DNA from 4 places in the Cronobacter malonaticus LMG 23826 genome. Region 2 is predicted to be linked to each of the others. Evidence: predicted binding sites of a transcription regulator. Region 2 holds the regulator's gene; each other region holds the start of a gene.
What was found. The regulator LexA, encoded in region 2, represses DNA repair genes until DNA is damaged. The targets are predictions, from matches to a motif close to TNCTGTATGTACATACAGNA.
Positions count from the first base shown of each region.

Region 1: a site for LexA is predicted at 2,261-2,280, ahead of umuD (translesion error-prone DNA polymerase V autoproteolytic subunit). Genes of this name have one in related genera too.
Region 3: a site for LexA is predicted at 2,047-2,066, ahead of uvrB (excinuclease ABC subunit UvrB). Genes of this name have one in related genera too.
Region 4: a site for LexA is predicted at 1,774-1,793, ahead of AFK66_RS11065 (metal-dependent hydrolase). Genes of this name have one in related genera too.

Region 1 covers NZ_CP013940.1:1,950,259-1,953,910, reverse strand. The annotation lists gene AFK66_RS09305 (ASCH domain-containing protein) at 4-411, shown strand; gene umuC (translesion error-prone DNA polymerase V subunit UmuC) at 539-1,807, opposite strand; gene umuD (translesion error-prone DNA polymerase V autoproteolytic subunit) at 1,809-2,228, opposite strand; gene AFK66_RS09290 (peptidase U32 family protein) at 2,432-3,652, opposite strand, start outside.
Region 2 covers NZ_CP013940.1:293,134-296,785, reverse strand. The annotation lists gene dinF (MATE family efflux transporter DinF) at 1-1,227, opposite strand, end outside; gene lexA (transcriptional repressor LexA) at 1,354-1,962, opposite strand; gene AFK66_RS01380 (diacylglycerol kinase) at 2,071-2,439, opposite strand; gene plsB (glycerol-3-phosphate 1-O-acyltransferase PlsB) at 2,572-3,652, shown strand, end outside.
Region 3 covers NZ_CP013940.1:2,753,933-2,757,584, reverse strand. The annotation lists gene bioD (dethiobiotin synthase) at 1-549, shown strand, start outside; gene AFK66_RS12970 (ABC transporter ATP-binding protein) at 546-1,253, opposite strand; gene AFK66_RS12965 (hypothetical protein) at 1,315-1,662, shown strand; gene uvrB (excinuclease ABC subunit UvrB) at 2,143-3,652, shown strand, end outside.
Region 4 covers NZ_CP013940.1:2,344,638-2,348,289, forward strand. The annotation lists gene hxpB (hexitol phosphatase HxpB) at 82-750, shown strand; gene kduD (2-dehydro-3-deoxy-D-gluconate 5-dehydrogenase KduD) at 938-1,693, shown strand; gene AFK66_RS11065 (metal-dependent hydrolase) at 1,807-2,397, shown strand; gene AFK66_RS11070 (L-cystine transporter) at 2,533-3,652, shown strand, end outside.

The DNA of each region.
Region 1 (3,652 bases), 1.7 Mb from region 2:
AGAATGACCGTAGACGAACTGCAACAGAAATATCCCGGCGCGCCGGCCTGGGGCTTTGGCGATTCACCGCACATGGCGGATGAACTGGGCGCGCTGGTGGCGTACGGCACCAAACGCGCCAGCTGCAGCGATTATCACGCCTGGCGGCAGGACGGCGAACCGGTACTGCCGGGGGATTATCATATTATCCTCAACGGCGCGGGCGAGCCGCTGTGCGTTATTCGCACCCACACGCTGCGGCTGGTGAAATTCTGTGACGTCACTGAACAACTCGCCGCGCTGGAAGGCGAAGGCGATTTAAGCCTCGCTTACTGGCGCAAGGAGCATGAAGCGTTTTTCACCCGCGCCGGCTGTTTCTCTCCCGACATGCCGCTGATGTTTGAAGAGTTTGACCTGGTGGAGCGGTGTTGAGGGATTATGACAAGATCAGAAACGCCTTATCTGGCGGACTTTTATTGTCGGCGCGCAGCGCTTTATGGCCTGGTTTAACCGGCAGCGCGGCGAAGGCGTAAAGACGCCGTAAAGGTTTTCGCCCGCCTCACCACAAACTCGCGCGCGGTAATTCACTGAAACGGGTGGTGTAACCGGGCGAAAGGAATTCGCGCTTCATCGCCCAGGGTTTTACGATCCCCTGGCCTGCGAACCAGAGCTTTCCCCTGCCTGAGCGATTATATTCATCCAGCAGATGCATTAGTGGCGCGCTGTTGGCCTGCGGCGGGTGTTCGTCGAAGAGATTAAGCTGCGCCACGCCCTGGCTGAAAAAATCCCCCAGCATGACGCCCGCTTTGATATAGCGATAGCCTTCGCGCCAGATGGCGTCCAGCGCGCTTACCGCCAGCCGCACGATTTCGCGGGTGTCGTTGGTGGGCGTCAGCGCCTGGCAGAGCGCCTGATTGCTGTAGCGGTTGTCCGGCTCGTCATGCGGGCTGGTGCGGATAAACACCGCCACCTGGCGGCAGAACTGATGCTCCTGACGCAGTTTCTCCGCGGCGCGCTCCGCCCAGGCGCAGACCGCCTGACGCATATCCTGGTAAGCCGTGACCCGGTAGCCAAACGAACGGCTGCACACGATCTGCTGTTTCGGCGCGACAAATTCATCCATCGCCAGACACGGCTCGCCGCGCAGCTCGCGCACGGTGCGCTCCAGCACCACGTTAAAATTTTTGCGGATCACCCACGCCGGGCTGTTGGCGAGATCAAACGCGGTCTCAATGCCCATCGCCGCCAGCTTTTTGCTGAGCCTGCGCCCGACGCCCCACACTTCATCCACGTTAAAATGCGCCAGCGCCCTGCGCAGCCGGGCGGGATCGGAGAGATCGACCACCCCGCCCGACTTCGGCCATTTTTTAGTGGCGAGATTGGCGAGCTTGGCGAGCGTTTTAGTCGGCGCGATACCCACGCCGACCGGCAGATGGGTTTCGCGCCAGAGGCGGTCGCGGATCTCATGAGTAAACGTGGTCAGCGACATGACGTTACTGACGCCACGCAGATCGACAAACGCCTCGTCGATCGAGTAGATCTCCACCTGCGGCGCCATCTCTTCGAGAATATCCATCACGCGCTTGCTCATGTCGGCGTAAAACGCGTAGTTGGAGCTGAAGACCGCCACGCGATGACGCTCAAAGAGCGCGCGCTGTTTGAAATAGGGTTCCGCCATAGTGATGCCAAGCGCCTTTGCCTGGCGGCTGCGGGCAATGACGCAACCGTCGTTGTTGCTCAATACCACGACCGGTTTATCCCGCAGATCCGGGCGAAACACCATCTCGCAGGAGGCGTAAAAGCTGTTCACATCCACCAGCGCGTACATTTCAGCGCCTCTTCTTCAGCACCCAAGTGACCACGCCGAAAATCACCACCTCGGCGTCACCGCCAAGCGGGATCGGCGCGAAATCCGGGTTCATCGGCACCAGTTGCGCCACCGGGTGCAGACGCAGGGTTTTCACGGTGAACTCCCCTTCCAGCGCGGCCACGACAATGTCGCCCTCCTGCGGCTTCAGGGCGCTGTCCACCACCAGCAGATCGCCATCCTCGATCCCGGCGCCGTTCATCGACTCCCCGGCCGCCCGCAAAAAATAGGTGGCGTTCGGATGCACAATGCAGTGCGCGTCAAGGCTTACACGCTTTTCGACGTAATCCTGAGCGGGCGACGGAAATCCGCAGGCCACTGTCTCAAGGAACAGCGGCAACCCCTCGGCATCAGGCTGTGGCAAGAGTCGCATCATTAACATGGCGTACTCCATCCATTCATTATGTTGTTATTTACTGTGTTTATATACAGTAGTTTGATTTGTACTATTCTGACAACCCTATTTTTAAGCGAAGCGGCGCAATTGCCTGGAGAACGGCCAGTTTGTGCGGGTTTGTTGAGCGGTATGGCGTGCAGACAAAAAAAAAGCCAGAGCGCAGGCTCTGGCTTTTCGGGGAAGGATAATCAGGCGTTTTTGCGTTTTGGCAGGGTTTTCAACAGGTCTTCCGGGCTGATGGAGGCGACCACGCTGCCCGGCTGCGGCATTTTCAGGATATGATTTTTGATTTTGCCGACCACGTGCATTTCGCAGGGTTTGCAGTCAAAACGCAGGGTTAACACTTCGTCGCCGTGCACCAGCTGCATCGGCGTCGCCTTCCAGCTCTTGATGTTGCCCTTCGCCTGTTTCGGGCAGAGGTTAAAGGCAAAGCGCAGGCAGTGTTTGGTGATCATCACCGGGACGTCGCCTTTTTCCTCGTGCGCTTCATACGCGGCGTCAATAAGCTGCACGCCATAGCGATGGTAAAATTCACGCGCCTTATGGTTGTAGACATTCGCGAGGAAGCTCAGGTGCGTTTCCGGGTAGACCGGTGGCGGCACGGAAACCGGCTTGCGCACGCCGCGCTGGTAATTCGCCAGACGCGCGGCGTCCAGCGCCTCGATAGCTTCACGGCGGAACGCGTTGAGCTGGCTGTTAGGCACAAACAGCGCGCCCGGCAGCGTAATCTGCACGTCGCGGGCGAAATAGATAGTCTGCCCCAGTTTCGCCAGGCCCTCTTTCAGGCTGGTCAGCGCTTTTTCCGGGTTGTTGGCTTCATCGAACTGCCCGTCAAGCGTATGCGTCACGCTGACGCCATCTTCGCTGGTTAGTGTCAGAATCAGCTGTTCCTGCCAGCCGCCGAGTTCGATATCCACACCGATGCGGCGCTCGCTGGAGGTTTTCAGCAGCGCCTGCTGCCAGTTGTGATCGAGGTTGCGGTTAAGCTTGTGGTGCGGGCGCAGCGTTTTCAGCGCCGCTGGCATCTCGTTCGGGAAGACGCGGTAGCGGTTTTCACCGGTTTTTTCCGCCACATTGACGCGAAAGCCCACCACTTCGCGTTTGATCATGACGTTCAGCCCGTCGCCGTTCGCGAGCGGCTCGGTGACTTCCACATCCAGATGCTCTTTGCCGACGCTCAGCACTTCGCCGACCGGCAGGCCGACGAACGTCGGGGTGTCGAACGCGCCAATATCTATCTTACGGGCGTTAACGAAGTAGTCGGTGCTGCCGCGGTGGAAGGTTTTCTCGGTGGACGGCACGAAATAGTGCGCCGTATTACCGGCGGAGGAACGCGCCAGATCGCCGCGATCTTCAATAATCGCGTCGAGCATCTGACGGTAATGCGCCGTGATGTTTTTCACGTAGCT
Region 2 (3,652 bases):
CAGGCCATGGTTGCCAAGCGCTGGCAGTGTGAGCAGCGTCAGGCCAAAACCGAGCGCCGCGACGGCCATGCTGTTGCGCATCTCCGCCCCGCGCGTCGCGCCGATAAACATACCGTCCAGCAGATAACACCAGACGCCGACGACCGGCAGGATCGCCTGCCAGAAGAGATAGGGCTGCGCCAGCGCCTGGAGCGAAGGTAATGAGGTCAATAGCGACACAATGTACTGCCCCGCCACTGCATACAGCAGCGCGAATGCCAGCGCCACCATCCCTGCTTGTCGGCATGCCGCGCGCCAGACGCTGTTAAGCTGCGATTTATCCTGCGCGCCGAAGGCCTGCCCGGCATGGGCTTCTACGGCATAGGCGAAGCCATCAAGCGCATAGGCGGTGAAGGTCAGAAGGGTCATCAGAATGGCGTTCACCGCGACGATATCGCTGCCGAGCCGTGCGCCAAACACCGTGATGGAACCGAAGCAGAGCTGCAACAGCAGCGAACGCAGCATGATGTCGCGGTTAAGCGCAAGCAGCCTGCCAACGCCGCCGCGCCACGCCATTTTCAGCATCGAAAGGGTAATACCGCGCAGGCGCAGCACGCGGGCTGCCATCATGAGACCGATGCCAAGCGTCGCGTATTCCGCTATCGCTGTCGCCAGCGCCGCGCCCTGGACGTTAAGGCCAAGCCCCATGACGAACCAGAGATCGAGCACGATATTAAGCAGATTGCCGACCACCAGCAGGATCACCGGCGCGCGGGCGTACTGCACGCCTAACAGCCAGCCAAGCAGCACCAGATTAGCGAGCGCCGCGGGCGCGCTGAGCCAGCGGATCTCCAGAAACCGCCGGGCCTGCGTCAGCACCGCGTCGCTGCCGCCGGTAACATGCAGCGCCAGATGAATCAGCGGCTCGCGCAGGGCGATGATCAGCACACCGGCAATCAGCGCCAGCGCCATAGGCTGCACCAGGGCGCGGGCCAGCGCTACCGGATCGCGCGCGCCGAACGCCTGCGCAGTTAGCCCGGTGGTGCTCATGCGTAAAAAGAGCAGCAGCATAAACAGGAAACTGGTGGCGGTAGCCCCCACCGCGACGCCGCCAAGGTATACGGGGCTGTCGAGATGACCTATAACGGCGGTATCGACCAGGCCTAAGAGCGGTACGGTGATATTGGAGAAAATCATTGGCAGCGCGAGGCGCCAGAGAGCTTTATCAGTAGATGTCAGAAAGGGCATATGGCGTTCCGATGCCGTTACGCGAAGAAGAAAAAGTATGAAGGGCTTTAGCTAACGGGAGAAGTCATTACCGTAACCGGGGCGGGCCAGTTACGGTAATGCGGCCTCAGAGAGCCGGGTGACGCATCAGAGCCATTCGCCGTTGCGGATAACGCCGACGGCCAGACCTTCGATTGAGAAGTTATGCTCGCGCAGATCAACCACAATCGGTTTAAACTCGCTGTTTTCCGGCAGAAGCTCAACGGTATTACCCTGTTTTTTCAGGCGTTTCACCGTTACTTCATCATCAATGCGCGCGACGACGACCTGCCCGTTACGCACATCCTGCGTTTTATGAACCGCCAGCAGATCGCCGTCCATAATCCCGATATCTTTCATCGACATCCCGCTAACACGCAGCAGAAAATCGGCGTTTGGCTTAAACAGGCCAGGATCAACCTGATAATGCCCTTCGATATGTTGCTGAGCCAGCAGCGGTTCGCCCGCCGCCACGCGCCCTATCAGCGGCAGGCCGGTTTCGTCTTCCTGCAACAGACGGATACCGCGCGACGCGCCGGAGACAATCTCAATCACCCCTTTACGCGCCAGCGCTTTAAGGTGCTCTTCCGCGGCGTTCGGTGAACGGAAACCCAGACGTTGCGCGATTTCCGCACGCGTAGGCGGCATGCCGGTCTGGCTGATGTGATCCCGAATGAGATCAAACACCTCTTGTTGCCTGGTAGTTAATGCTTTCATTCCGCCCCCTGGGTGCATATACAGTGATGCTGTGAGTATATACAGCTAAAGGTGATTTTAAAACCATAACCGGTTAAAAAAGCGCTTCTTTCGCGATTTCTGGAAAACTTATCGCAAATGCTGCCAGAGCAGCGTGACCCACACGATCAGCGCGAGGATAATCGACAGCAGAACGGCAGCGGAGCCCATATCTTTGGCGCGCCCTGAAAGCTCATGAAATTCAGGGCCGATGCGATCCACCACCGCTTCAATGGCGCTGTTGAGAATTTCGACAATCATTACCAGCGTAACGGAGCCAATCAGCAGCACGCGGGTGACAGGATCGACATCCAGCCAGCAGGCGATAAGAATTGCCGCTATCACGGCAACCCCTTCCTGGCGAAATGCAGCTTCATTTTTCCAGGCGGCGCGTAATCCCTTCCAGGAATAGCCGGCAGCGTTAATAATTCGGGTTAACCCCGTGGTGTTATTGGCCATGACAAGAAACCTTTTTTAAATTCAGGCGTCAATGCTAATGCGCTTCGATAAAGAAGCACCACAGAAATTCTACGGAGTTTCTGATATTCTTGCGCCGCAATTGCATTATTAACCAGAGGCTTTACATCGTTTATGTCCGGTTGGCCACGAATTTACTACAAATTACTTAATTTACCATTAAGCGTGCTGGTAAAAAGCAAGTCCATCCCGGCGGCGCCCTGCCCCGAACTTGGGCTGGATACGTCACGCCCTATTATGTACGTGTTGCCGTATAACTCGAAGGCGGATCTCCTGACGCTGCGGGCGCAGTGCCTGGAGCACGATCTGCCCGATCCGCTGGATCCGCTGGTCATCGACGGCACCGAACTGCCGCGCTATGTGTTTATCCATGGCGGCCCGCGCGTGTTTACCTACTACACGCCGAAAGAAGAATCGATCAAACTGTTCCACAATTATCTCGATCTGCACCGCAGCAACCCGGATCTCGACGTCCAGATGGTGCCGGTGTCGGTCATGTTTGGCCGCTCACCGGGGCGAGAAAAAGGCGAGGAAAACCCGCCGCTGCGCATGCTGAACGGCATTCAGAAATTCTTTGCGGTCTCGTGGCTTGGTCGCGACAGCTTTGTGCGCTTCTCACCGCCCGTATCGCTGCGCCGCATGGCGACCGAGCACGGCACCGACAAACGCATCGCCCAGAAACTGGCGCGCGTGGCGCGTATGCACTTCGCCCGTCAGCGCCTCGCCGCCGTCGGTCCGCGCCTGCCTGCGCGCCAGGATCTCTTTAATAAACTGCTCTCGTCAAAAGCGATTGCTCGCGCCGTTGAAGACGAAGCGCGCACCAAAAAAATCTCGCACGAGAAAGCCCAGCAGAATGCCGTCGCGTTGATGGAAGAGATCGCCGCCGACTTCTCTTACGAGGCGATTCGTATTACCGATCGCGTGCTTGGATTTACCTGGAACCGCCTCTACCAGGGCATTAATGTGCATAACGCCGAACGTGTGCGTCAGCTCGCCCACGACGGCCACGAAATTGTCTATGTGCCCTGCCACCGCAGCCATATGGACTATCTGCTGCTCTCATATGTGCTCTACCATCAGGGGCTTGTGCCGCCACATATTGCCGCGGGCATCAACCTGAACTTCTGGCCCGCCGGACCGATTTTCCGCCGCCTGGGCGCGTTCTTTATTCGCCGCACCTTTAAGGGCAACAAGC
Region 3 (3,652 bases), 1.8 Mb from region 2:
ATCACGCCGCAGGGGCTTCGCAACAGCGACGCGCTGGCGTTGCAGCGCCACAGCAGCGTGGCGCTGCGCTACGAGCAGGTGAACCCGCTGACGTTCGAAGAGCCAACCTCGCCGCATATCGTAAGCCAGGAAGAGGGGCTGCCGATTGATTTCACGGTGATGTCCGCTGGCCTGCGCGCGCTGGAGCCGCTCGCCGACTGGGTGCAGGTGGAAGGCGCAGGCGGCTGGTTTACGCCGCTCTCTGACGACGCGACGTTCGCCGACTGGGTGCAGCAGGAGCGCCTGCCGGTGATTTTAGTGGTCGGCGTTAAGCTTGGCTGCATCAACCACGCGCTGCTGACTGCGCAGGCGGTACAGGCCGCGGGCCTGCGTCTCGCGGGCTGGGTGGCGAACGATGTGCAGCCGCCAGGCCGCCGTCATCAGGAGTATCTCGCCACGCTTGAGCGTCTGTTACCGGCCCCTATGCTCGGCGAAATTCCGTGGCTGGGGGCCGAGCCTGACGTGACGCCTGCCGCGCAGTGGATTGATCTCAGCAAACTGACGCGCTAGGGCGTTATCCAGTGCATAAGCCGCGCATCGGTTAACTGCGCCGCGCTACCGCGGGCCACGGCGCGCCCGCGGTGCAGCAGGCAGAAGCGATCCGCTATCCGGCGGATAAAAGACAGATGGCGCTCCACCACTAACAGGCTCATTCCCCATTCGCGGCTAAGCCGTGTCAGCAGATCCGCAAGCCTCGGAATGAACGCCTGCCCGAGGCCGCGCGTCGGCTCATCCAGAATCAGCAGCCGTGGCCGCGTCACCAGCGCCTGGGCGAGCGTCAGCTGGAGTGCGACTTCCGGCGCAAGCCCGGCGGCCTGGGTGTGGCGATGTGTCCAGAGCGTCGGCAACAGTTCAAACACCGGCTCCGGGCTGGCCGCGGTCTCGGGCTGTGCCCGCAGCGCGATATGCAGATTCTCTTCCACCGTCAGCTGTGAAAAATAGCGCCGCTCCTGGGGCACGTAGCGGATGCCGAGCGCCGCGCGGGCGTCCGGGCCGACGCGCATTAATTCCTGCGGCGCGGCGCCAGCCTCATGCCAGAGCATGCTGCCGCTCTTAACCGGCAGATAGCCTGCCACGCAGTTCAGCAGCGTGGTTTTTCCCATGCCCGGCGCGCCGATAACGCAGGTGCACTCGCCGGGCAGAAGATCGAGGCTGACGTCCCACAGCGTATGCTGCGTGCCGTAAAAGTGGTTAACTGCGTGCAGACTTAACATGGCGCTTCTCCTTCAGACAGGGTATCGGAAAACAGCGTTAGCGCACGTGCTCTGATGCCGCGTGCGCGATGACTTCCCCGGCCTGCCCGTGCGTCCTGCAGTCGCTTCCCGCCAACGACGGGAAGAGGGTGTAGTTCCGGTAAACGGGATACTGCAATTCTCTTGCCAGCCAGTGAAATGCCCTTCGATCGCGTCTGAAATTGAGACTAAACCTGAAAGCCTGCGTCAGGCGCAGTGGGTTATCCTGGAAAAAGCCGGGCGGCGTGCACATTTTGAGTGCTGGTCAGGGCGTGGTTTTGGTGCAGCGTTGCGCAAAAGCAAAGCAGAAATATGTGAAAAGGATCGCGCAAAGCGCCGCGCGGAAAGCAAGGAAAATACTTCAAAACCCACCGGGAAAATTTTTTTCTGAGCCAGACGCGGGCGAGTGATGCGAAGCGGCGATGCGGCGCGCTTTCAGGGCTGGACGCAGTTATCCACTATTCCTGTGGATAACCTTGTGTATTAGAGTTAGAAAACGCGCCGTAAGCGAGAGCCGATGCGGCTTGCACCCGATCTGGCGCGAAAGCCGTCTTTTCAGGAAATCATTTTAAAATTAACGGGTTATTTAAAAGCAAGCGCTGAAGGAAAAGTGTCATCTGCTGCAACAAAAGTATCATGGCCTCGCTTGACAAATGTTAAAGGATAAAAAATTTTGGGGATAACCGCCCTCGTATAGTGTTTTATCCGGCGCACGGCCAAATTTGGTTCATACCAGATGGTAAAAATGCGGTGTGAACAAAATCCGCTAACCTGCTACTGATTTTATATCCAGTATTTATCGTTGGCAAAAATCGCTGCGGCGAGTAAAATTAACGCTCTGTCCGCGCAAATCTTCATCAGGTGTTTCTTCATGAGCAAACCGTTCAAACTCAATTCCGCTTTCAAACCTTCCGGCGACCAGCCCGAGGCTATCCGCCGCATCAAGGAAGGGCTGGAAGACGGGCTGGCGCACCAGACGCTGCTGGGTGTGACGGGCTCGGGGAAAACGTTCACCATGGCGAACGTCATCGCCGATTTGCAGCGCCCGACGATGGTGCTGGCGCCAAACAAAACGCTGGCGGCGCAGCTCTATGGCGAAATGAAAGAGTTTTTCCCGGAAAACGCCGTGGAATATTTCGTCTCGTACTACGACTACTACCAGCCGGAAGCGTATGTGCCGAGCTCCGATACCTTTATCGAGAAGGACGCGTCGGTGAATGAGCATATCGAGCAGATGCGTCTGTCGGCCACCAAAGCGCTGCTGGAGCGGCGCGACGTGGTCGTGGTGGCGTCGGTCTCCGCTATCTATGGTCTGGGCGACCCGGATCTCTACCTGAAGATGATGCTGCATCTCACCAAAGGGATGATCATCGACCAGCGCGCCATTCTGCGCCGCCTGACGGAGCTGCAATATACCCGCAACGATCAGGCGTTCCAGCGCGGTACCTTCCGCGTGCGCGGCGAGGTGATTGATATCTTCCCGGCGGAATCGGACGAGCTGGCGCTGCGCGTCGAGCTGTTCGACGAAGAGGTGGAGCGGCTGTCGCTGTTCGATCCACTCACCGGCACCGTCGATTCCATTATCCAGCGTTTCACCGTCTACCCGAAAACGCACTACGTCACCCCGCGTGAGCGCATTGTGCAGGCGATGGAAGAGATCAAAGTAGAGCTGGCGGAGCGCCGCAAAGTGCTGCTGGAAAACAACAAGCTGCTGGAAGAACAGCGCCTGACCCAGCGTACCCAGTTCGATCTCGAAATGATGAACGAGCTGGGGTACTGCTCCGGCATCGAAAACTATTCGCGCTATCTCTCCGGCCGGGGCCCTGGCGAAGCGCCGCCGACGCTGTTTGACTATCTGCCGGCGGATGGCCTGCTGGTGGTCGATGAATCGCACGTGACTATTCCGCAGATCGGCGGGATGTATCGCGGCGACCGCGCGCGTAAAGAGACGCTGGTGGAATATGGTTTCCGCCTGCCGTCGGCGCTGGATAACCGCCCGCTGAAATTTGAAGAGTTCGAAGCGCTGGCACCGCAGACGGTGTATGTTTCGGCGACGCCCGGCAACTATGAGCTGGAAAAATCGGGCGGCGAGATTATCGACCAGGTGGTGCGCCCGACCGGTCTGCTCGATCCGATTATCGAAGTGCGTCCGGTGGCGACCCAGGTGGACGATTTGCTGTCGGAAATCCGCAAGCGCGTCGCCATTAACGAGCGCGTGCTGGTGACGACGCTCACCAAGCGTATGGCGGAAGATTTAACCGAGTATCTGGAAGAGCACGGCGAAAAAGTGCGCTATCTGCACTCGGATATCGATACCGTGGAACGTATGGAGATTATCCGCGATTTGCGTCTTGGCGAGTTCGACGTGCTGGTGGGCATCA
Region 4 (3,652 bases), 2.1 Mb from region 2:
ACATGGCCTGAAAGCGGTAGCCATAATGCGTTTTTCCGGCTATTGATTAACCTTTCCCGCGTAAAAAGAAGGAGTGACATGATGTCTTCGCCGCGACAGATCCTCGCCGCTATTTTTGATATGGATGGTTTACTGATTGATTCCGAGCCGCTCTGGGACCAGGCGGAACTGGAAGTTATGGCAACGCTCGGGGTGGATACCTCCCGCCGCCATGAGTTGCCCGACACGCTGGGCCTGCGCATCGATCTGGTGGTGGCGCTGTGGTTCGCGCAGCAGCCGTGGAACGGGCCGTCACTGGATGAAGTGACGCAGCGCATTATTACCCGCGCCATGACGCTGGTGGAAGAAAAACGCCCGCTGCTGCCGGGCGTGGCAGACGCGATTGCGCTTTGTAAAGCGCAGGGGCTGAAGGTCGGCCTCGCCTCCGCTTCGCCGCTGCGGATGCTGGATCGCGTACTGACGCTGTTTGATCTGCGCGAGCAGTTTGACGTGCTCGCGTCCGCCGAACATCTGCCTTACAGCAAGCCGCACCCGCAGGTCTATCTGGACGCGGCGGCAAAGCTTGGCGTCGATCCGCTCTGCTGCGTGACGCTGGAAGATTCCGTTAACGGCATGGTCGCCACCAAAGCGGCGCGTATGCGCTCCATTGTGGTTCCGGCCGAAGAGAACCGCAGCGACGCGCGCTGGGCGCTCGCCAACGTGCGTCTGAACTCGCTGACCGAACTTGAGCCCTGGCATCTGAAAGGGTAAACCACACTCCGCTGCCGCCGCCCGGCAGCGGTTTTGGGTTTATATTCCAGAAAAAACCGCCCTTCGTCATATTTTTAAAACACAGTTTCATTTAGCTTTGTTTTTTCTTCCGGCGGCTCCTATCATTGCTCTGAATGCGAAAGGGACTTTCCCTGCGCCGCACTGATGAGTCAATGAGGAACGGAACATGCTGGAGACATTCTCGCTTGCCGGAAAAGTGGCGATGGTGACCGGGTGCAATACCGGGCTGGGACAAGGCATGGCGCTCGGGCTCGCCGCCGCCGGGTGCGATATCGCAGGCGTCAGCCGTCGTCCTGCGCGGGAGACCGCCGCGAAAGTCCACGCGCTGGGCCGCCGTTTTGTCGCGATTGAGGCGGATTTAGCCACGGCGCCGGTGCAGCCGCTCGTCACAGAGGCCGTCGACGCGCTGGGGCGTATCGATATTCTGGTAAACAACGCCGGGATCATCCGCCGCGATGACGCGCTCGATTTCAGCGAAAAGGACTGGGATGACGTCATGGATCTCAACCTGAAAACCCTGTTCTTTCTCTCGCAGGCCGTCGCCAGGCAGTTTATCGCTCAGGGCAGCGGCGGAAAAATCATTAACGTCGCCTCCATGCTCTCTTTTCAGGGCGGCATTCGCGTACCCTCTTACACCGCGTCGAAAAGCGGCGTGCTGGGCCTGACACGACTGCTCGCCAACGAATGGGCGCCGTATGGCATCAACGTGAACGGCATCGCGCCGGGCTATATGGCGACCAACAATACGCAGGCGCTGCGCGAAGATGCCGAACGCAATGAGGAAATTCTGGCGCGTATTCCGGCAGGCCGTTGGGGTACGCCGGAGGATCTACAGGGGCCGGTGATCTTTCTCGCCTCAAAGGCATCAGATTATGTGAACGGTTATACCCTGGCGGTGGACGGCGGCTGGCTCGCCCGCTGAGCGCAACGCGAGGCGTCATGCGGGCTGCGGTGACAAAGTGTTACACCGTCACCACTTTTCTCTACTGTATAAAAACCCTATACTGGATAGATTGACAGTTACAGGGTTTTATCATGACGGCGGAAGGCCACCTGCTTTTTTCGATTGCCTGCGCGGTATTTGCCAAAAATGCCGAGCTGACCCCTGTGCTGGCGCAGGGCGACTGGTGGCATATTATCCCCTCCGCCATTCTCACCTGCCTGCTGCCCGATATCGATCACCCGAAATCGTTCCTGGGGCAGCGGCTAAAGTGGATATCAAAACCCGTAGCGCGGATGTTCGGCCACCGGGGGTTTACGCACAGTCTGCTGGCGGTCTTCGGCGGGTTGACGCAGTTTCTTCTGAAAGTGCCGGAAACCTGGATACTACCTGCCGATGCGCTGCAAGGGCTGGTGCTCGGTTATCTCAGCCATATTCTCGCCGATATGATAACGCCCGCCGGCGTGCCGCTATTGTGGCCCTGCCGCTGGCGCTTTCGCCTGCCGCTGCTCTATCCGCAAAAAGGCAATCAGCTTGAGCGCGTGTTATGCATGGCGCTGTTTGTCTGGGCGGTGTGGATGCCGCAAAGCATGACCGACAGTAGCGCAATGAAGTGGTCGTCGGCCGCCATTAATTCACTGCAAAACACCTTTAATCGCTTTATTCATCACCAGATGGAACAGTAAATAAACTGAAATTGCGTTTTGATATAAACCATTCCATTTGGATATAAGGCACCCTGTTTTGATTCTGATACCCTTTGCGGCATAAAGGCATGCCATTTCGGCCGTGCCGGTTATAAAAAAATCAGGAGAACGGGGATGAATCTTCCACTGATAGCGAACGTTGTCGCGTTCGTGGTTCTGCTGCTGTTGCTGGCGCGCACGCGCCACACCCAGTGGAGCCTGGCAAAAAAAGTATTACTCGGTCTCGCGATGGGCGTGATCTTTGGCCTGGCGCTGCACACCATCTATGGTTCTGACAGCGAGACGCTGAAAACCTCCATCCAGTGGTTCAACATTGTCGGCAACGGCTATGTGCAACTGCTGCAGATGATCGTGATGCCGCTGGTGTTCGCGATGATCCTGAGCGCCGTGGCGCGTCTGCATAACGCTTCGTCGCTGGGTAAAATCAGTGTGCTGACCATCGGTACGCTGCTGTTTACCACGCTTATCGCGGCGCTGGTCGGCGTGCTGGTGACCAATCTCTTCGGCCTGACGGCGGAAGGTCTGGTGCAGGGCAGCGCGGAAACGGCGCGTCTGAATGCCATTCAGACTAACTACGCCGGTAAAGTCGCCGATCTGACCGTACCGCAGCTGATCCTCTCTTTCATTCCGAAAAACCCGTTCGCCGACCTCACCGGCGCAAGCCCGACGTCCATCATCAGCGTGGTGATTTTCGCGGCGTTCCTGGGCGTAGCGGCGCTGAAACTGCTGAAAGATGACGCGCCGAAAGGCGAGCGCGTGCTGGCCGCTATCGACATCCTGCAGAGCTGGGTGATGAAGCTGGTGCGTCTGGTGATGCAGCTGACGCCATACGGCGTGCTGGCGCTGATGACCAAAGTCGTCGCAGGCTCTAACCTGCAGGACATCATCAAGCTCGGCAGCTTTGTGGTCGCCTCCTATCTGGGCCTGGGCATTATGTTTGTGGTTCACGGTATCCTGCTGGCCGTGAATGGCGTCAGCCCGCTGCGTTACTTCCGCAAAGTGTGGCCGGTGCTGACGTTTGCCTTCACCAGCCGCTCCAGCGCGGCGAGCATTCCGCTGAATGTAGAAGCGCAGACGCGTCGCCTGGGCGTGCCGGAATCCATCGCCTCTTTCGCGGCGTCCTTTGGCGCGACAATTGGCCAGAACGGCTGCGCGGGTCTCTATCCGACCATGCTCGCGGTGATGGTCGCGCCGACGGTCGGTATTAACCCGCTCGACCCGGTGTGGATCGCAA